One region of the Thermosinus carboxydivorans Nor1 genome, then DNA from elsewhere that is predicted to be linked to it. Evidence: riboswitches for the same ligand, from Rfam matches in the RefSeq annotation. Region 1 holds a riboswitch; each other region holds the start of a gene.
What was found. A riboswitch is a leader RNA that binds a small molecule or an ion and turns the genes downstream of it on or off. The one in region 1 is predicted to bind thiamine pyrophosphate.
Positions count from the first base shown of each region.

Region 2: another riboswitch for thiamine pyrophosphate. It lies ahead of cytX (putative hydroxymethylpyrimidine transporter CytX); the one in region 1 lies ahead of thiC (phosphomethylpyrimidine synthase ThiC).
Region 3: another riboswitch for thiamine pyrophosphate. It lies ahead of thiS (sulfur carrier protein ThiS); the one in region 1 lies ahead of thiC (phosphomethylpyrimidine synthase ThiC).
Region 4: another riboswitch for thiamine pyrophosphate. It lies ahead of thiD (bifunctional hydroxymethylpyrimidine kinase/phosphomethylpyrimidine kinase); the one in region 1 lies ahead of thiC (phosphomethylpyrimidine synthase ThiC).

Region 1 is NZ_AAWL01000003.1:173,865-178,873, forward strand. Features, by position in the region: gene TCARDRAFT_RS03765 (OsmC family protein) at 1-185, opposite strand, end outside; gene TCARDRAFT_RS03770 (DMT family transporter) at 255-1,148, opposite strand; gene TCARDRAFT_RS15440 (hypothetical protein) at 1,257-1,424, shown strand; TPP riboswitch at 1,594-1,693, shown strand; gene thiC (phosphomethylpyrimidine synthase ThiC) at 1,759-3,060, shown strand; gene TCARDRAFT_RS03780 (response regulator) at 3,313-4,116, opposite strand; gene TCARDRAFT_RS03785 (sensor histidine kinase) at 4,205-5,009, opposite strand, start outside.
Region 2 is NZ_AAWL01000005.1:55,633-60,641, reverse strand. Features, by position in the region: gene TCARDRAFT_RS05225 (dihydrodipicolinate synthase family protein) at 16-903, opposite strand; gene cytX (putative hydroxymethylpyrimidine transporter CytX) at 1,672-2,904, opposite strand; TPP riboswitch at 3,015-3,127, opposite strand; gene TCARDRAFT_RS05210 (HPP family protein) at 3,191-3,742, opposite strand; gene TCARDRAFT_RS05205 (NAD-dependent epimerase/dehydratase family protein) at 3,764-4,696, opposite strand; gene TCARDRAFT_RS05200 (hypothetical protein) at 4,766-4,978, opposite strand; gene TCARDRAFT_RS05195 (L-lactate permease) at 4,999-5,009, opposite strand, start outside.
Region 3 is NZ_AAWL01000005.1:113,960-118,968, forward strand. Features, by position in the region: gene thiE (thiamine phosphate synthase) at 1-403, opposite strand, end outside; gene thiF (sulfur carrier protein ThiS adenylyltransferase ThiF) at 396-1,031, opposite strand; gene thiH (2-iminoacetate synthase ThiH) at 1,064-2,167, opposite strand; gene TCARDRAFT_RS05495 (thiazole synthase) at 2,190-2,960, opposite strand; gene thiS (sulfur carrier protein ThiS) at 2,965-3,165, opposite strand; TPP riboswitch at 3,213-3,321, opposite strand; gene gnd (decarboxylating NADP(+)-dependent phosphogluconate dehydrogenase) at 3,768-5,009, shown strand, end outside.
Region 4 is NZ_AAWL01000007.1:15,146-20,154, reverse strand. Features, by position in the region: gene gap (type I glyceraldehyde-3-phosphate dehydrogenase) at 1-26, shown strand, start outside; gene TCARDRAFT_RS06545 (YkvA family protein) at 101-490, opposite strand; gene thiW (energy coupling factor transporter S component ThiW) at 506-1,006, opposite strand; gene thiM (hydroxyethylthiazole kinase) at 1,009-1,848, opposite strand; gene thiD (bifunctional hydroxymethylpyrimidine kinase/phosphomethylpyrimidine kinase) at 1,841-2,650, opposite strand; TPP riboswitch at 2,718-2,828, opposite strand; gene TCARDRAFT_RS15485 (YeeE/YedE thiosulfate transporter family protein) at 2,969-3,613, shown strand; gene TCARDRAFT_RS15480 (YeeE/YedE thiosulfate transporter family protein) at 3,597-4,190, shown strand; gene TCARDRAFT_RS06520 (sulfurtransferase TusA family protein) at 4,237-4,416, shown strand; gene TCARDRAFT_RS06515 (RluA family pseudouridine synthase) at 4,489-5,009, shown strand, end outside.

The DNA.
Region 1 (5,009 bases):
GCGGCAATGCCAATGATGGTTAACACGCAGGCCCCATAAGCCGTAGCCAGAAGGTCAGTAGGCGAAAATGCTTCCCCCTTGCCATGATAATCGGTGGGGGCGTCGGTAATTAGTTTGCTTCCGGACTGGAGATGTACCGACTCGGTGCGTAGCCCGCCTAGATATTTCGTTTGTACGGTTGCCATAGTAATAACCCCTTTCGCTTAGTTGCGTTTTTAAAGGTATAGTTCGCTCTTTGGTTATTTTTTCCTCCACTAATCAGAGCTCTGGGTCGTGAGATAAACCCCGGCGATAATTAACATAGCGCCGGCAATTTGTTGCCAGGAAACCGCTTCATTTACCAACAAGACGGCCAAGATCGTCCCCGCTACCGGCACGATATTCATAAATATCGCTGCCCGATGGGGACCGAGAACCGATACTCCATGATTCCACCAGAAAAAGGCTAAACAGCCACTTCCCAGTACCATGTATGCCATACTAACCCAGCCGAAGAAACTCAGGGCAATAGTGCCGTTAAATCCCTCCATGCGCGCAATTATGAACAGGATGAGCGAGCCCACTACACTCGCCCAGGCGGTTGCCGCCAGTGCTGACATGGTGCGCATTACTTTGCGGCCGATGACGGAGTAAACGGCCCAGCTCACCTGCGCTAGCGCCAGCATAATGTCGCCGATGTTAAAGCTAAGCCCGGTCAACACGGCCAGGCTGCCTTTGGCGACTACGATAATAACCCCGAAAAAAGATATGGCTACCCCTGCCAACTGGCGCAAGGTTAAGCGTTCGTTTAGCAGGAGCGCTGCCAGACAGGCCGTAGTCACCGGGCCTACCGCGTTTAGCAGGCTCATGTTGGTAGCCGTCGATAATTTGACGCCGCTATAAATTAAAAAATTAAACAGGGCTATCCCGGTTAGCCCCATGGCAATGATGCCAGGCAGCTGTTCCCGGCGGGGCAGGCATTTTTTACCTTCAATATAAAACGCCAGAACAATTAAAATGACGCTGACCGCGGCGAAGCGTAAAAATGCGGTCGTAACCGGCGGCAACTCGCCAACTGTATACTTGGCCGCTACCGCGTTACCTCCCCAAAGTACTGCCGTCATCGTCAACAAAGTATAGACGCCTTGTTCAGTGTTAAAAAAACGCACCAATACACTCGGCACCTCCGCTGTGCTAAAACCTCGATAAATTTATTTTAGCTTTAATCTTAATTCTTGCGCAATGCGTAGGGATGAGATTTTTTATGGCGCTCTGGCATGGTAGCTAATCAAGACTCATTCCGGGCAAACCTGCGCGACCTGGTCCAAGAGGAAGGGTTGCCGCTGACGGAGACGATCCAGGTAGTCACCGCCAACGTAGCCAAGGCTCTTAAGCAGTGGCCTAACAAAGGCAGCATCCAAGTGGGTCTGACGCGGACTTTGTAGTTCTTGCCTCTGATCTGAACATCAACCAGGTTTGGGCGCGGGGCCGGTTAATGGCGAGCGAGGGGATCCCGGTCGTCTTGGTACCTTCAAAAAAGTCTGGGGATAAAGAATTAAACAGGGATACTTTACATTACTCCTAATCTGGAATACAATGTAAATAGATGAATAGACAGAGAGCTGGGGGGGCCTGTTGGCTGAGAAGACGGCATGTCTGACCCTTGGAACCTGATGTGGTTAGCACCACCGTAGGGAAGCTTTCATCGAACAATACGAAGCAAGCTTTTCTGCGCTTGCTTTTTCTTTTTACACTAATATAAGGAAGGTTGGGATTAACGTGACGTACACTACCCAAATGGATGCGGCGCGAAAAGGGATAATAACTGAGCAGATGAAAATCGTCGCCGCTAAAGAAAAAATGGATCCAAACCGGCTGCGAGAACTGGTAGCCAGCGGGCAAGTGGTAATTCCCGCGAACAAAAATCACCGCAACTTAGATCCTGAAGGCATTGGCGCGGGGCTTCGGACCAAAATCAATGTAAATTTGGGCGTTTCTAAGGATTGCTGCAATATTGAACTGGAACTGGAAAAAGCAAGAAAGGCAATTGAATTAAAGGCTGAAGCCATCATGGACTTAAGTTGCTACGGCAAGACCCGGGAATTTCGGCGAAAGTTGGTTGAGATGTCACCTGCGATGATTGGCACCGTTCCGATGTATGATGCGGTGGGGATGTTAGAAAAGGACCTCAAGGACATAACGGTGGACGAATTTTTTAAGGTCGTAGAGACCCATGCGGAAGACGGCGTCGATTTTATGACCATTCACTGCGGGATCAACCGGGCCACGGCGGAAAGGGTTAAACGGAATAAACGGTTGACCAATATTGTTTCTCGGGGCGGCTCGCTGCTTTTTGCCTGGATGGAACTGAACAATCAAGAGAATCCCTTCTATGAATATTATGACCGGCTGCTCGATATTTGTGTTAAGTACGATATTACGCTAAGTTTGGGTGACGCGTGCCGCCCCGGTTCTATTCACGACGCTACCGACGCTGCGCAGGTCGAAGAACTGATTGTCCTGGGCGAGTTAACCAAACGAGCTTGGGAGAAAAACGTTCAGGTAATGATTGAAGGACCTGGCCACATGGCGATCAATGAAATACCAGGAAACATGATGCTGCAGAAACGGCTGTGCCATGGCGCTCCGTTTTATGTCCTAGGCCCGATCGTTACCGATATCGCTCCGGGCTATGACCACATTACGAGCGCCATCGGCGGGGCGATCGCCGCGGCCCACGGCGCTGATTTTCTCTGCTATGTAACGCCGGCTGAGCACCTGCGCTTACCTGATCTTGATGACATGAAAGAAGGCATAATCGCGGCGAAGATTGCTGCTCACGCCGCTGATATTGCGAAGGGCATTCCGGGAGCCCGTGATTGGGACAATGCGATGAGTGAGGCCCGGGCGAACGTGGATTTCCCGCGCATGATCGAATTGGCCCTTGATCCGGAAAAGGCCCGTCGCTACCGGGAATCGTCCAGACCGGAACACGAGGATACCTGTACCATGTGCGGCAAAATGTGCCCGATGAAGAATATGAAAAAAATTCTTAATGGCGAGGATTTGTGCATAAAATAAAAGCAGAGGTCGGGGGCTTTTTCTCCCGGCCTCTGTTATTATATCAGGAAAGAATATTTTTTTAACCGCGAAGATAATCATGCCAATAGTTGGCACCACAAGCGATGAAAAGTAAGTTTTTGAACTAATCTCGCGCGACAACTGTCGCGCGCGTAGCCCTTTGCGGTTTTGCTAAAAAGCGCGTCTGCTTTCAAAAGAACCTGCCTGGATGGTATGAATGGTTGCTAACTTGTCTATGGTTAATGGGGCTGGTCAATCCGGAAGGCTGGTGTTTGACGCGCTACTGCGTTTTTTCTCCAGTACGTTCAGCAAATCGTGGACCGTTTCCCCGTCGTCGGGATAGGTAGCACTAACCGTTAAAATGCCTTCATCTTTTAGCATGGGCAGCTGACTTTTCAGTTTATCTAGTACGACGGTTATGCCTTCTACACCGGTAAAGGGCAAGATAAGCAATAAATTACGTTGCTCGGTTAAAAAGACCGAGTCTATCTCCCGGATCAATGACTTAATCGTGTCTTTAGCGGCAAAAAGTTGTGGTGAATTGTCAATGGACCGCAATTTAGGCGGCAAGTATAACCCGAGGAGGGTAATCTTTGTTTTTGCTCTGCGCGCCCGGTTAATCTCCAGGCGAACTACATCTTCGATTGCTAAGGGAGGCTGGTTTTGTTCCAGCGGGGAAATTCCTAATGCGTGCTGTACGCGCTCAAGCAGTTCTTCTCGGGCAAAAGGCTTTTTTATGTAATTTACAGCACCGGCGGCAATGGCCCGGCGGACTGTATCCCGGTCGGAAAGACCGGTCAAAATGATAACCGGTATGTAAGCAAAATGTTGATCGTGCTGCAGCTGCTGGAGCGCAGTTAACCCGTCCATTCCCGGCAAAGTTATATCGAGAATTAAGAGATCGACATCATAGTAACGCCATATGTGTTTAAGTAAATCTTCCGCATTGTTTAGTTCCAAAACGGTAAATCCGTGCTTTTCAAGAATTAACTTGACTTCCATGCGGATGATATTAGAGTCTTCAATAACCAAAATCTTTTGCATCCGTCGCGTCATGGCTGCCAACTCCTTCCCGAATTTTTCGCCTGTGGTTGCAATATTTTTACAAATGTTATGAATACTTTTGCATTGTTAGTTTGCAGCATTAACAGGCGGACAACTTCTTAAACCGCACCATAAAGGTAGTGCCTTCGCCTGGGACGCTATGGACGCTCACTGTGCCGCCGTGCGCTTCTACCAGGCTTTTTACGATTGCGAGGCCAATGCCGGAGCCGCCGCTTTGCCGGTCACGTGCTTCATCGATCCGATAAAATTGATCAAAAATGTGCGGAAGATGTTCCGGCGGTATGCCCGGGCCATCATCGGCTACCGCTACTTCTGCCCACTCGTCTTCTTCCGTTACGGTCACCGTTACGCGGGTTCGCGCGTAGCGCAGCGCATTGGACAATAAGTTCTGGATAATCTGCGTCGTCCGGCCTGGGTCAGCTTCGACGATAGCGTCTGAACCTGAATAAGAGAGCAATATTCCTTTTTCTTCGGCAATAGGGTTAAGCAGTGCAATGCTTCTGCCTGCCAATTGCAGGAGGGATACTTTGGTTTTTTCCAGCGGCAGATGTCCGGCATTGGCCAGCGAGAGATCCCGCAAATCCTTAATCAGCCGGCTAAGGTGGACCGCTTCCTCATATAGCGAAATAAGTTGTGCTTTATTCGGTTCGATGATGCCGTCAATCATTCCCTCCAGGTTGCCTTGGATTATGGTAATCGGGGTTCTCAGTTCATGGGCGATGTCGGCGAGCAGACGTTTGCGCAGTTTTTCGTTGGTGGCCAGCCGGTCGCTCATGCTATTGAAAGCCTCGGCCAGACTTGCCAATTCGCCGCCGGTGGTGATCTCTACCTTCTGGCCGTACTTTCCTTCTTGGATTTCCGCCACAGCGAAGCAGAGCCGCCTG
Region 2 (5,009 bases), on a different contig from region 1:
TTACTTCTTCGTAAGTTATACCTCAAGACCCAATCTGCGCATCCAGGCCAGGATTTTGTCGTGAATTTCCGGACCACCTGCCAGGCCGAGCGGAGCCGACACCGTAGGCCCACAAATGCCTAGACGGCTAAGCCCGAATTTAATAACGGCGGCATTGGCGCCAAACCCGCCCATGAGCGGAATAAGCGACGCAATTTTTTGCAGGCGAAGCGCTTCCGCCAAATCACCGCTGGCAAAGGCTTTATAAACATCGGCACACAGCTTGGGCACCAGACTGCAACCGGCATAAATACCTCCCTTAGCACCGTGCATATAAGCGGCTAAACCAAGCGCCGGATTACCGGACATAACGGCAAAATCGCTACCGGCTGTGACCTCGATATAACGCTGCATATTAACAAAGTCGCCTGCGCTGTCTTTGACGCCAATAATATTGGGGTGGCTGGCAAGTTTGGCTAATGTATCAGGAGCAATGGAGATTTTCGTCATTTGCGGGAAATTATAAACCACTACTGGCAATTCAGAAGCATCAGCCACCAGGCTGTAATGCCGGTACACTCCTGCCTGATCCAACGGATAATAGTAAGGAAGCGCGACCAATACCGCATCCGCCTTTGTCCGTGCTGCGGCGCGAACTTGGGTGATAGTCTTCTGCGTGCTCGTATCGCCGCAGCCAATCAAAACAGGAACCTGTCCCCGCACTTCGTCAAGAGTGACTTCAATAGCTTCCTGCCGCATCGTTTCCGTCATGGCCGGAAACTCACCTGTCGAACCGAGAACCACCACGCCGTGAACACCAGCATCCAAACAGTAGCGGACTACTCTGCGCATACCTTCCTTATCAACTGTTTCATCAGGGTTGAGCGCCGTTACCATCGCCGGATAAACGCCTTTTAATTCCACTATATCGCCTCCTAAAAAAATTGCTATGAAATTAGTACGCCTCTTGGCCAGAATATTCCTGCATTCATCCTAAAAATTCCGCCTTTGGTGACATAACCGCCGGGTAGGCAAAAGCATAGTACGCAAAAAGAAAAGAGCAGGCACAGCACCCTGCTCTAAACACCTCATTAGCTGCAACAACTCCGTTGGGGAGGCAGCCCTTTAAGCACCAACTTCTTGGCAAACAAAAACCCTTCTAAGTCAATTTCCAGATCCCACGAACCTTCCATGCTAGCAAAGGAGTTATGGATATAAAGTTCAATGCCACGTACATTTTCGCGTACAAACTCTTCGGCTTCGTGATCTTGTGGTTTCCCCAATCGCACGGACGGGTAGGTCGTAACCCTTGGACCCCCTCAGCCAAAGCTCATTTTTTGTTCCATTTTAACAGTAACTACGCCATCTTGTTCTTTGATAAAACTTAGCGCTTTATCGCTTATTTTCCAAGTCATTGATACACCCCTTTCTCCCCCTCCCCGGGGGGCTAAGTCTATTCTACTATGGTATCAAAAACCAGTCAAGACCATTTGAGCCATATGGCTTCGTGCCGGACACGCACCCTAGCGATTAATGGAAATCATGACGTTAATGGCCTTGTGAGCATTTCTGGCTATTTACTGGGTGCCACCGGTTCGTTAACAGCAGCCATCACTGTCGGCAGCACCGTGATGCTGATCGGCATACTCCTTTTATGTTGGTTGCCTGGTAAACCAACTTGCTATTTTCCACTTATCCACAACAGGGATTAGGCGCTTTTTTGCAATAAACCCATTTATCAATATACCTACTTGCCACACGATAGAGCAGACCGGTAACAATCATTACCGGGATAGTCGCCCCCAATACCAGGTCAAGCTTAAGGAACCAGTAATACAATGCTACCCCTACCGCCCAGACGGTTAATGCTCCCCAGTTGACCAGTAATTGCGGATTAATCACCCGGTTTTTGAGAATGAAATAGTCAGTAAGCACAATGGCGAACAGCGGGGCAAAGACCGAACCGATCGTCAGGAGGAAAGCTTCATATTGTTCTATATCCGCTACCAGTGCCAACAAAGTGCCGACAACCGTTACCACAAGCGCCACCAGTTTTTCGTTAAGACCGGGTCGAAAGTTGATAAAACTCACTCCGGCCGAATAAGCATCCATAAAAGTAGTAGTAACCGTAGACAAAACAATAATTCCCAGGGCCGCAAGCCCCAGGTTGGCGGCCAGCATTATGTCGGCGGGATCGGCCTTACCGGTGCTGATCGCGGCAGCAAGGCCGATAAGATACATCCAGCAGCTACCAAAAAAATATCCGAGCCAACTTCCCCAAGCAGCTTTTTTCGCATTGTCCGCAAAGCGGGTATAGTCGGCAATAAGCGGTAACCAGGATAACGGCATAACAACACTTAGCTCTACCCCTTCGCTAAACAGCATCCCGCCCGCCGGTGCCTTGGCAAAAACATTTGTATCCTTAAAGACCATGGCACTTAGCATAATTGTCAGGCCAAATAACAGCAATACTGCTGCCATGTTGATTAGTTTCCAACCACCTTCCCGGCCGAGAACAATCCACAAAAAAATGAGGCCACCAATGACCAGACACCATAAAGTGAGCTGATCAAACTGCCAAAGCATTTTGGTTATTTCGTTGGCCGACTTGGCGGCGGAAATAATCATAATAGCCGTCCAGCCTATCAGCTGTAAGACATTCAAACCGGCAAAAAGAAGCGATCCGTACGCGCCAAAGGAAATACGAGTAGACTCAATCGCCGGAATACGTTCCCGCGTGCCAATGATGCCTCCCATTACTAACAACGTGGTCCCAATAAGATGTCCCAGCAAGATAGCGGTGCTGCCAGTAGTAAAGCCTAACGGCACCAGCAGCCCGCCGGCAAGAATTTCGGCCACCGAAACGGCAGCGCCGAACCATAATAACAAGTAATGGCGAAACTTCAACGTGTTGCTTTCGTTCATAAAAATATACCTACTTTCTGTTAGAATTGTTATGCATCCAGTTGACAAGATGGTTATCGCCGATTTGAATAACCAAAAAAGCGCCCCCCGTAAGGACGCGCTGCACGAAACCACAAGTTTCGGAGCTTTCCCTACGCTGGCATTACCCAGATCAGGTTACAGGGTCATAGATTTAGCGGATCTATATCTCAGCCGGCCTTTTCCGGCCCCCCTAGCACAATATGTATCTCACTGATTGAAAATACCTATGCTCAATTGCTCAATCTGCTGGCTTGTCGCCACCTCATCATTCACAAGCTTTGCGGGGAAAAACTATTGTCCCCATAAGTTTCGGCATCAGCCTGTTCAACATCTTTCCCACAAGCACTAAGATCGTTGACCCCAACGCGACCGGACACAACGGGTACCAAACGCTTTGTCCGGTTACCACGGCAATAAGGGCAGTAGCCGCCGCCGGCGGATGGAGCGTCCGGCTATAAAGCATGGCGACAATAGCCCCACCGACACTGAAAGCTGCCGCATACCAGGTCGATCCCAATACAACATACATAATAATCCCAACCGTAGCGGCAATGGTGTGTCCGCCGATCACGCTACGGGGTTGGGCGAACGGCGCCGCAGGAACACAAAAAATAATACAGGCCGACGCGCCAAAAGATGCCACCAACACCGGTACGCTAAATTCCATGGCCAGATAAGTTATTGTCCCGATACCAATACTGGCGCTTAAAAATATAGTCACGCCTTCATGCAATGACGGTAGCTGCAAACCACTTGTACAGAACCATTCGTTTTTAATATAGCGGCAGCAGTAAACAATCCCTGATATAATTGCCATTGCTCCCCCCTCCTCGACAGACTATGGATTAAACGTGCCCGTCACTTCACGGCAACACCGAACGAGCGCCTGCTGCAACATATCCCGCATGGCAGCCTCGGTACGCCGGGGGTGGTAACCCAGAGCATGCGTTGCCTTAGCCCAACTTAACACCCATCTTTCTTGCAAAAATGCCGGACCCGACCATTCACTGCCGGCAACTTCGACTAGCGGCGACCGAGAGCCGGTAATAGCAATAATCATCGCCGCTATTTCCGACCACGACAAAAACAAACTGCCAATATTGAAAACCTCGCTGCTAGCGGTGCCATTACGCACAGCCAGCATGATAGCTTCTGCCAAATCCTCCATCGTGACAAAACAACCACCAGAACCGGGTACAAGCTGGATCGGTTCATTATTTGCCGCCGCCCGCACGATATTGCGAAGATGCTTACCGCCAATGGTTTCACCGAAAGCCCACCAAAAGCGCAAAATGGTAACAGGCAACCCTTTTTCGGCACTATAAATATGACAAAGCTGCTCGGCAGTAAATTTCGCCAAAGCATACAGCGGTTTACGCGCCAACTGCACCAAGCAGGGATGGTCCTCAGTTACCGGTTCAGTACGGGGACTGCCATATACAGCGGCCGTACTGGCGTAAATGAAATGCCGAACCCGGGCAGTAGCGGCCACTTCCAAGAGGTTAATATGTCCGCCAAGATCGCTGCGAAAAAGCACCGCAGCAGTATCAGCAAAACTCCACGCCAGATGTACTACTACATCACAGCCAGGCACAATATTCTGCAAAAGGTCTTTATTTTCCAATTCACCTTTAATTAAAGTAATTCCTGCCCGCGTCATCTGAGGGTTGGCCGCACGATCATAAATTACCACCTCATACCCCAGACGCAAGTAATACTCAGCTAGATAGCGTCCGATTTCCCCCGCGCCACCAACCAGTAATAGCCGCATGTTACCCCTCCTGCTAAAATTGTAAATTCAGGGATCCGTATGTGCGTGAGCAATACGGATCCCCTTTCACTATTTCTTAGTAATCAACGGTATCACACAAGCAATACAAAACAGAACCAATGATAAAGTAATGAAAAAACTGTTTTTTTGGACACCGCCAAAGTATGCAAGTGGGAACGCTATCCAGAACAACCAAAAAGCAGTATTCATTAGTGGTGTTCGGTATTTTTTGCCCCACGGCACTGGCTTAGAACCACTGCCAGATGTCGGATTTGCCGTCATACCCCTTTCCTCCTTTGCGCCTAAGGCAGGC
Region 3 (5,009 bases), on a different contig from region 1:
TATAATCAACCACTCCCGAATTTTCGGCGGCCTGGGCCTCGGCCGGGGCGTGCGTTGACAGGCCGATAAGCATCTCTTTGCCTACCAGTTGACGCACCTTTTCCGGCGGCAGGTCGTCTTGACCGATATGCACGCCGTCAGCTTCGACCAACATGGCCAAATCAATGTGATCGTTAACAATGAATGTTACGCCGGCAGCGCGGGTGAGCTCACGGATTTTGCAGCACTCCTCATACATGCGGCGCGCCTTTTTTTCTTTTTCCCGGTACTGAATTACCTTAATGCCGGCCGCGATCATGAGCTGGGCAACCTCGACATTGCTTCGTCCCAGTGAGTGCTCTTCCGAAGTTATGCCATAGATGTCGGCGCGGCGTAAATTGGCTAAGGCCGTTTGTCTATCCACGGCTAGTTTCCCCCTTTTTTATTGGTCCTAAAACCCAGTTAAGAATTACGTCGGCTTGTTTGGCGGCGGCAATGTTTACACAGGGTGCTACCGGCGGGCAGGCGGGCCCGCTCGCGGTCGTCAGATCGCCTACCAAGTAAAAATTATCTTTAATTTTGTGGACGCGAATGCGGTCGCTATCGCCCCAACCGGCCAGCCCGGACGCGGCGACCAAGAGTTTCCCGGACGACAGATAATGCTCGACAATCATTTTCTTGTATTCCGCCCGGTCGACGGCCTCGACGACAACGTCGCAGTCTCCGAACAGTCCGTTAATATTATTTTCGTCTATTTTGGCCTGGACTATATCTATTTCGACATCAGGGTTAATCTGCCGCAAGTTCTCCCGCAGCATTTGCGCCTTCGGCTTGGCAACCTGGTGGAGAAAGTAAAACTGCCGGTTGAGGTTGCTGTAGTCAACACAGTCAAAATCGACAATTTTGAACTTCTTAAAACCAGACCGCACCAGCAGCTGGGCGCAATTTGACCCCAGGCCGCCGGCGCCGGCAATACCGATTTTAACAGACTGGATTTTGGCCAGCATGCCGGCCGTAAAATAACGCAGTAATCCTTGTTCAAAAGTATTCATGCGGCTTGCTCCTATTCCCGGCAGACGCAGCGTTACAGCGCCTGCCAATCTTTATATACCGGCTGATACCCTTGGGCATACAGCATTGCTGCCACTTCCGCCACCGTACGTTCATCGGAAATTTGGAACTGCCCGACGGCTTCCTGGTCTGAGCGACCGCCGACGGCGGTGCAGGAGCCAGCGGACATTTTGGTCACGCCCAGCCTTACCATCGCATCCCGCAAGCGCCCATTCTCCCTGGTTGACAGGGTAATGCCGCTGCGCGGCATAAATAGGCGAAAGGCCAGGACATATTGTACCAGGTTTTGGTCACTCACCACGACCCGGGGCGGAAAGCCGCCGAGGTGCGGCCGCATCCGGGGCGGCGAAATGCTTACTTCTACGTCGGGAAACCTGCGCTGCAGGTAATCGGCATGCAGGCCGGTGAAGAATGCTTCTTGCCGCCAGTCGTTAAGGCCGAGCAAGGCGCCGATGTTTACCGTCCGCATCCCCGCCTGGCAGGCCCGCTCCGGTGCTTCCAACCGAAACCGGTAATTGCGTTTCGGGCCGGCGGGGTGCATTTCGGCATAAACCTCTTCGTTGTACACTTCTTGATAAATCGTCAGCCCGTCCACACCGGCGCCGATTAATTCGGCGTATTCTTCCTGGGTCAGCGGGTAGATTTCAATGCTGATGGAAGAAAAGTATTTTTTCAGTATGTTAACGCAGTCTTTAATGTAGGAAACCGGTGAATGCTGCCGGGATTCGCCCGTAAGAATGAGAATGTGTTTTAAGCCGGTAGCGGCGATAAGCTGGGCTTCCTGTTCAACTTCCGCCAAGGTGAGTTTTTTCCGCTCTAGCTTATTTTTAAGCTGGAAGCCGCAATAAACGCACTGATTAACGCAATAGTTGGCCAAATACAAAGGCGTATAAAGCAGCATTGTCCGGCCGAAATGCTGAACGGTCAAGCGGTGGGCCTTTTGGGCCATTTCCTCTAAATAGGCTTCGGCCTGCGGTGACAGCAAGGTCAAAAAATCGAGGGCGCTGAGCCGGTCTTGCCTCAAGATGCGCCGCACGTCACTATCGGTAACTTTCGCAAAATAGGCGGCAAAATCAAAGTGCCGATAGTCTTCGATAACGTCGTAAAAAGTGCCCATTTTACCGACCTCGTTTCATAGGTTATTCGCGGAGGAAGCCGGTCAAAGGCGACGAGGCGCTGGCATACTGCTGGACAGCGCCCGGACCGGCCAAATAGGCGGTGCGTCCGGCGGCGACAGCCAGGCCAAAAGCCTTCGCCATGGCTACCGGGTCGGCCGCGGTTGCAATAGCGGTATTCACCAAGACCGCCGCCGCGCCCAGCTCCATTGCCTCGGCTGCTTCCGACGGCCGGCCGATGCCGGCGTCGACAATGATCGGCAAAGGTATTTCTTCGATTAAAATCCGGATCAGCTCTTTTGTCTTTAACCCACGGTTGCTGCCGATCGGCGCCCCCAGCGGCATTACGGCCGCCGCCCCGGCTTCGGCTAGTCTTTTCGCCGCCATTAAGTCGGGGCTCATATAGGGCAGTACGACAAACCCTTCGGCCGCTAAAATTTCGGTAGCCTTAATTGTCTCATAGTTATCTGGCAGTAAATAACGGTTATCGGAGATTACTTCAATCTTGACCCAGTTGCCGCAGCCGGCGGCTCTGGCCAAGCGGGCGATCCGGACGGCTTCTTCGGCGTTCCTGGCGCCGGAAGTGTTGGGCATTAAAATACAGTTTTTCGGGATGTAGTTAAGAATGTTTTCGTCGCTGCTGTCCAGATCGACACGCCGCAGCGCCACGGTCACCACTTGTGCCCCTGAAGCCGCGACGGCCTCGGGGATCAATTTGTTGGACGCGAATTTACCGGTGCCTAAAAAGAGACGGCTGGTAAGTTCTTTGTCGCCAATTTTCAATACATCTGCCATTGGTTTAGCCTCCCCCTACAAAAGTGACGATTTCTAAGCGGTCATTTTCTTTTAATGCTGTTTCGGGCCAGCGGTCTTTGGGGATAATGGCGAAATTAAGTTCGGTAATAATAGTTGCCGGATTTAATGCCTTGTGGGCCACCAGCTCGGCCAGCGTCATGCCTTCCGGCAAGTCGACCGGATTGCCGTTTATCAGGACTTTCAAACCGTTCCCCCCTTAATCTAAATATAAAAAGCGCACCCGGTTAGGTTAGGTGCGCTTAAATACCTCCCTACGCGGGCATTACCCCGATCAGGTCAAGAGGTCAGGTGCTTACTAGCCCACTCTCAGCCCATAACATGGGCTCCCTCGTTACACTATTCATTTTATTGCAACAGCTGCCAATTAATTCCTATTACCATTTTATACCTAAAACGACGAATTGTCAAAACAAATTGAAAATCGGATGGTGAAAAGTGGAGGGGGAAAGGGGACAGGGGGGAGAACCGCAGAGATATTCATGCCAATAAATTGCACCACAAGCCAGGAAAACCGGGATTGAACCGCGGAGCGCACGGAGAGTGCGATATACATCGCACTTGGGGTTTTAATTAATTTTAATAAAATTTTATCTCCGTGTCCTCTGCGGTTCTCTATATTCCCCATTTTGAAGTTGCCGGTTTTCAGGGTATGTGCGCGAAGTACGTAAAGGGCTACGCTTGCGTGACTTTTGGAGCGCTTATATTATATTTATTTCCGCAAAAGGGAAATGCTAGGCCTTAAGCGAATTTGTGAGCCGTGGAGAATTTTGCGCTGGAGGGTCATTAATGGAAAAACAATATGATATTGGCCTCATCGGCCTGGCGGTTATGGGGGAAAATCTGGTTCTTAATATGGCCGGCAAAGGCTTTGCCGTAGCCGTGTACAACCGGACGGTCAGCAAAGTGGACGACTTTGTGGTCGGCCGCGGCAAAGGCTTCGCCATCGGCGGCGCCCATTCGGTGGCTGAGCTGGCGGCCATGCTAAGCCGCCCGCGGAAAGTCATGCTCATGGTCAAAGCCGGCAAGCCGGTGGACGATATGATCGGCGAACTGCTGCCTTATCTAGAGCCGGGCGATATTATCATTGACGGCGGCAACTCCTACTTTGAAGATACGCGGCGCCGTTGGCGCGAACTTGCCGCCAAAGGCATCCGCTTTATCGGCATGGGGGTATCCGGCGGCGAAGAAGGGGCGCTGAAAGGGCCCAGCCTGATGCCGGGCGGCGACCGGGACGCTTATGAGGAAGTGGCCCCCATCTTTACTCGCATTGCCGCTCAGGTGGCGGACGGGCCGTGTTGTGCGTATGTCGGCCCGGACGGCGCCGGGCACTATGTCAAAATGGTGCATAACGGCATCGAATATGGCGACATGCAGCTTATCAGCGAGGCCTATTATATCATGAAGAACGCCCTCGGCCTGTCGGCCGACGAGCTGCACCGCGTTTTTGCCAAGTGGAACGAGGGGGATCTGGATTCCTACCTGATTGAGATTACCCGCGATATTTTCACGAAATACGACGAGGCGACCGGCCTGCCGCTGGTGGAAGTCATTCTCGACAAGGCCGGGCAGAAGGGGACCGGTAAATGGACGTCGCAGAGCGCTCTTGATCTTGGCGTGCCCACCCCGACCATCACTGAAGCCGTTTTTGCTCGCTGCATGTCGGCCTACAAGGAAGAGCGAGTGGCGGCCGCCAAGGTTCTTACCGGGCCGGACGGCCGCTATACCGGTGGCCGGGACGAATTTATCCAGGCCATTCATGACGCGCTGTACGCCTCCAAAATCTGCTCCTACGCCCAGGGCTTTGCCCTCCTTAAGGCGGCCAGCGCCGAATATCAGTGGGACTTGGATTTGGGGGAAGTGGCCCTGCTGTGGCGGGGCGGATGCATCATCCGGGCCCGGTTCCTGGATCGGATCAAGGAGGCATACCGGCGCGATCCCGAGCTTCCCAATCTGCTCATCGATCCCTTTTTCCGGTCGGTTCTGGGCAATGCGCAGGCTAATTGGCGGCTGGTGGTCAAAACCTGCAAG
Region 4 (5,009 bases), on a different contig from region 1:
CCTGCCAAAAAGCAGTAGGTTATTAACAACCACAATCGGCGCGACGAATAAGTAAAAAGCTGCCAGCTCCGGCTCTTCGGCCGGGCTGGCAGCTTTTGGACTATAACGACAACAAATATTTAACCCCGACGATGATTAGAGTAAACCAGCCGATTACAAACAGAACAATCACCCCGAGAAGCAGGAGTGCCCGCCGTTTCATGCTTTCACTTTGCCTTTGACATTCTGCCCGGACTGCTCCCGGCAAAAGGTTCGTCAGGTAAAGTATTGCCGCCGGCACTAATACGGCGTCATCAACGATCCCAAAGAGCGGCAGGTAATCAGGCAGTACGTCCACTGGGCTAAGGACATAGACAAGCAATGTAAGAAGCATACCTTTAATAAAAATAGGCGTCTGGGGATGTTTCCAGGCAAAATATAGGATTACGGCATCATCTTTGAGCACCTTCAACCATCCCCACCAGCGCAGCAAGCCGCTTTTTGGGAACATGCCAACACCACCTATCTAGGCCGCTCTGCTTCCCAGTTTTTCTTGGAAAAATTTAACTACCGGCGTATGGTACAACAAATAGGCAATAATACTACCGCCAGCAGTGCTAACGAAAAAGGGAATAACAAAGAAGAACGCGCCAACCTTAGAACCAATAAGATATTTGGCCACCGGGAACGCCACTAGGGCGCCGATGATGCCGGTGCCGATGACTTCGCCCACCACCGCACCGAGGATATGCCCTGTCCTTTGGTACAAAATTCCGGCCAGGGCCGCGCCGATCATGCTGCCGGGGAAGGCGAGGAGCGAACCGGTGCCAAGGATATTGCGCAAAAGCGAAATCCCGAAAGCGGCGCTGACCGAATAGCGGGTGCCCAGCAGCACCGCTAATAAGACGTTGATGGCATGCTGGACAGGAAAACATTTGGCCACACCAACCGGAATATACACCACGTGGGCGGACAAAACGCCAATAGCCATAAATAAGGCCGTAAACGTCAGTTTTTTCAGCCTCACGCTTATCGCTCCCTGCCGTGGTATTCAATCCGGCCATACTCACGGATGATGGCCGGCGTCATCGTGAACACCGCATCAAAAAGGCGCATCCGGAAAGTGCCGATCCCGTCTTCGGGTTTTAGGGCCCGCTGCGCTAGTTCCCCGGCGATGCCCATAACGGCAATACCGGCCGCCGCCCCGGCAAAATATTCGTCGGTCGCGCCGCAGCAGCACCCGATCAGGGACGTCGCCATACACCCCGTGCCGGTTACCGCCGTCAGCAGCGGGTGCCCGTTATTGATCAGACAGAGGTCGGCGCCGCGGACCACTATGTCGGTCTTACCGGTAATGGCCACCGTGCACCCCAGTTGCTTGGCAAGGTTTTGGGCTGCCTGTACGCCGCCCTGCTCGTCTGCGATTGAGTCTACTCCTTTTATGCCCGTATTCAGACCGGCTAATACCTTAATCTCGGACATATTGCCCCGGATAACGGCCAGCCGCACCTCGCGGATTATTTGTTCGGCCGCTGCGGTCCGCAAGGCGGTGGCGCCTACGCCCACCGGATCGAAAATAACCGGCACCCCTAAGCTATTAGCCTTTTTGCCCGCGGCAACCATCGCCGTCACCGCTTCAGAACTCAATGTACCGATATTGAGCACCAGCGCCGCGGCATGAGAAACCATTTCCTCCACTTCCGCAATATCGCTCGCCATAACCGGCGAAGCGCCGAGCGCGAGCGTGATATTGGCGCAATCATTAACCGTCACATAGTTGGTGATATGGTGGACCAACGGTCTTTGCTGCTTTACACGGGTAAGAATGTCAGCGATTTTAGCCAACAGGTCAGTTTGCCCGTTACTCATCAATAAACACCCCTGCTCTTTTATATAAATCATAAAAATGATGCGTTGGGCCGACGCCTTTGCCAATGGCTAGCGCGTGCGCAATGGCGGTAGTGATATATTCCTTGGCCAGCGCTACGGCGTCGTACACCGCATACCCCCTGGCCAAGTTGGCCGCAATGGCTGCCGACAGTGTGCAGCCGGTGCCATGAGTATTCGTGGTGGCAATACGCGGCGATGAAAAATACCGAAAAGTATTGCCGTCAAACAAAATGTCGGTGGCATCGTCAGTTCGGTGGCCGCCTTTCAGCAACACATTTTGCGGCCCAAAGCAGTGAATCATTTTGGCGGCTTCTTCCATATCCTGCAAACTGGTAATTTTCATGCCGGTAATAACTTCCGCTTCCGGAATATTGGGCGTCACTACCGTCGCCAGCGGCAACAGCAAAGCGGTCAGTTTGCTCTCAGCCGCCGGGTTGAGCAAATGATACCCACTTTTCGATACCATCACTGGGTCGACGACAACGTTACGGGCCCGGTACTTTTTGAGCCCGGCCGCAATCGTCTCGATGGTTTCAATCCGGGAAACCATGCCAATTTTGACCGCATCGACTTCAATGTCTTCAAAGACGGCTTCGATCTGTTTGGCGATAACCGCCGGGTCAATATCCTGAACCGCAAAGACACCCTGGGTATTTTGCGCCGTTACGGCCGTAATAACGCTCATGCCAAAAACCCCGTTGGCGGCAAAAGCCTTTAAATCGGCCTGGATACCGGCACCGCCGGACGAATCCGAACCGGCAATCGTCAATGCTTTTTTCATGGTTAGCCCACCTCGCCCATAATAAAATAAGCGCCTCTCCCGTAAGGATGCGCTTTTACTGACCTTAAACCAATCGTTTAAGCTTCCCTACGCTGGCATTACCCAGTTCAGGTTTAAGGGTCACAGAAATTAGCGGTTCTGTATCTCAGCCGGCCTCCCGGCTCCCCTAGCTCCAAACATATTCTGTTTTGTCTCCATCGTAGCATGAATTCCAGGGATTGGCAAGCGGTATTTTGGGGGATTTGACGACTTCAGCAAACTGTAATAAAATTTATGAGTGTCATAGATTTAATATATTATATGAAAGGGGCCGTCAGGATGAATTCGCTGCTAAAACGCTATTATACTAATATTATTACCGGTTTTTGGAACCAAAAACAGACGATTATTGCGCTCGGCATTTTAAGTGCGCTGTATTTCGGGGTTATCGGCATCGCTTGGGCGGTAACCGGCGAATTTACCCGGTGGGGTGGACATATTCTCCAGCTAATTGGCGTTAATACTACTGCTTACAGCTACCTGAAATTGGTCAACTTTACCGGCACGCCGCTAACCCGGATTGATGGCGTTTTGGTGCTCGGCATGTTCGTCGGCGCCTTTATCAGCGCCCTGTTCGGGCAAAATTTTAAAATCAGAATTCCTACCGGCAAACGCATCCTCCAAGCGCTTATCGGCGGAATTATCGCCGGGTTCGGTACCAGAATGGCCATGGGCTGCAACTTAGCCGCCTTATTTACCGGCATCCCCCAGTTTTCGCTTCATACCTGGCTTTTCACCTTAGGCACGATCATGGGAACATATTTCGGCCTGAAAATTAGCATGCATCCCTGGCTGGCGGGAAAACCTAAGCTGGTAGCCGTACACAAGGCCGGTGAGAACAAAGAAAATGAGGCATACTATCGTCTTCAGCCGTATATCGGCTTCTTAGCCCTCGCTTTATTTATTTATCCTTTACCTTGTTAACCAAGCCGCCGGCGCCTATCCGCAAAAGCTGCTACTGGCGTCCATTTTCGGCTTTTGCTTCGGCTTTCTCATTCAGAAAGGACAAGTCTGCTTTACTTCCGCCTTCCGTGACCTTTGGCTGGTCGGTCGGTCGAACACGGCTCACGCTCTCGTGTGGGCAATCGCCGTGCAAACCCTGATTACCGCCGTATTTTTAAGCAAAGGCATGCAGCCGAATGTTATCTGGTGGGCCGGACCGGGTGCGCTCCTTGGCGGTCTCTTGTTTGGCATCGGTATCGTCATCGCCGGCGGCTGTGAGACAGGCTGGATGTACCGGGCAATGGAAGGGCAAATTCACTTCTGGTTCGTAGGCCTGGGCAATATTATAGGCGCTACGCTCCTTACCCTTGCCTGGGACCCAATCATATATCCTTTGTTCGCTGCCCCCTTTCCACGGATTGATTTGGCCAAGCAGTTCGGATTGGCCGGAGCGATCGGCTTAACGCTGATAATGCTCCTCAGCTTGTATATCTGGGCTGATTGGTATCAAACATCAAAAAAAGGAATACTTTTAAGGAGGTCCCCAGATGCCAGATAAAAGATATTTACTGGACTTACGCGGCGAGGCCTGACCTTATCCCGTAGTGTTTTCGTTGGAAACACTTAGCAAGCTGGAGAAAGGAACCGTCGTGGAAATTCTCGCCGACTGCCCACAAAGTTTTACTTCCGTTCCGGAAGAATTAGTGAAGGCCGGCTATGAAATGGTAGAACCGCCCCAAAAAACCGGTCCCACCTTACGCTTTCTTGTAAGAATACCTGATTAAACACCAAGCGACCGTTTCCCCGCATGCTGAGGGAAACGGTCGCTTGCCAGGTATGGGCAGGAGGGAAAATGGTTGAAACCAAAATCATTCAAGACGTACAAAGTAAGCAGGGAACATGCGGGCTTAACGGTTGAGAATTATTTAAAACAGGTCTTACAGTACTCAGGGCGGCAAATCCAAAAACTAACCCGCCACAAGGGCATCCTCCTCAACGGTAAAACGGTTTACCTGCAGAAGAAGGTAAAAGCGGATGACACTTTGCGGGTCCTTATAAGCGGTGATAGTGCCTACGGGGTTCAGCCGGAGCAAGGACCGGTCGAAATACTTTACGAAGACGATTACTTGCTGGTCATAAATAAGCCAGCATATCAGCTGGTGCATCCTACCGGCAGCACAACAAGCGGCACACTGGCCAATTATTTGGCATATCATCTCGAGCAGCGGGGAATCATCTGTACGATTCGCGCCGTACACCGGCTCGACCGGGAAACTTCAGGTTGCATAATCTTTGCCAAAGATGCCCACAGCCAATTCCTTCTGGAACAGCAACTAGCCGCGCGGACGCTTAAACGCACTTATTGGGCGTTAGTTAA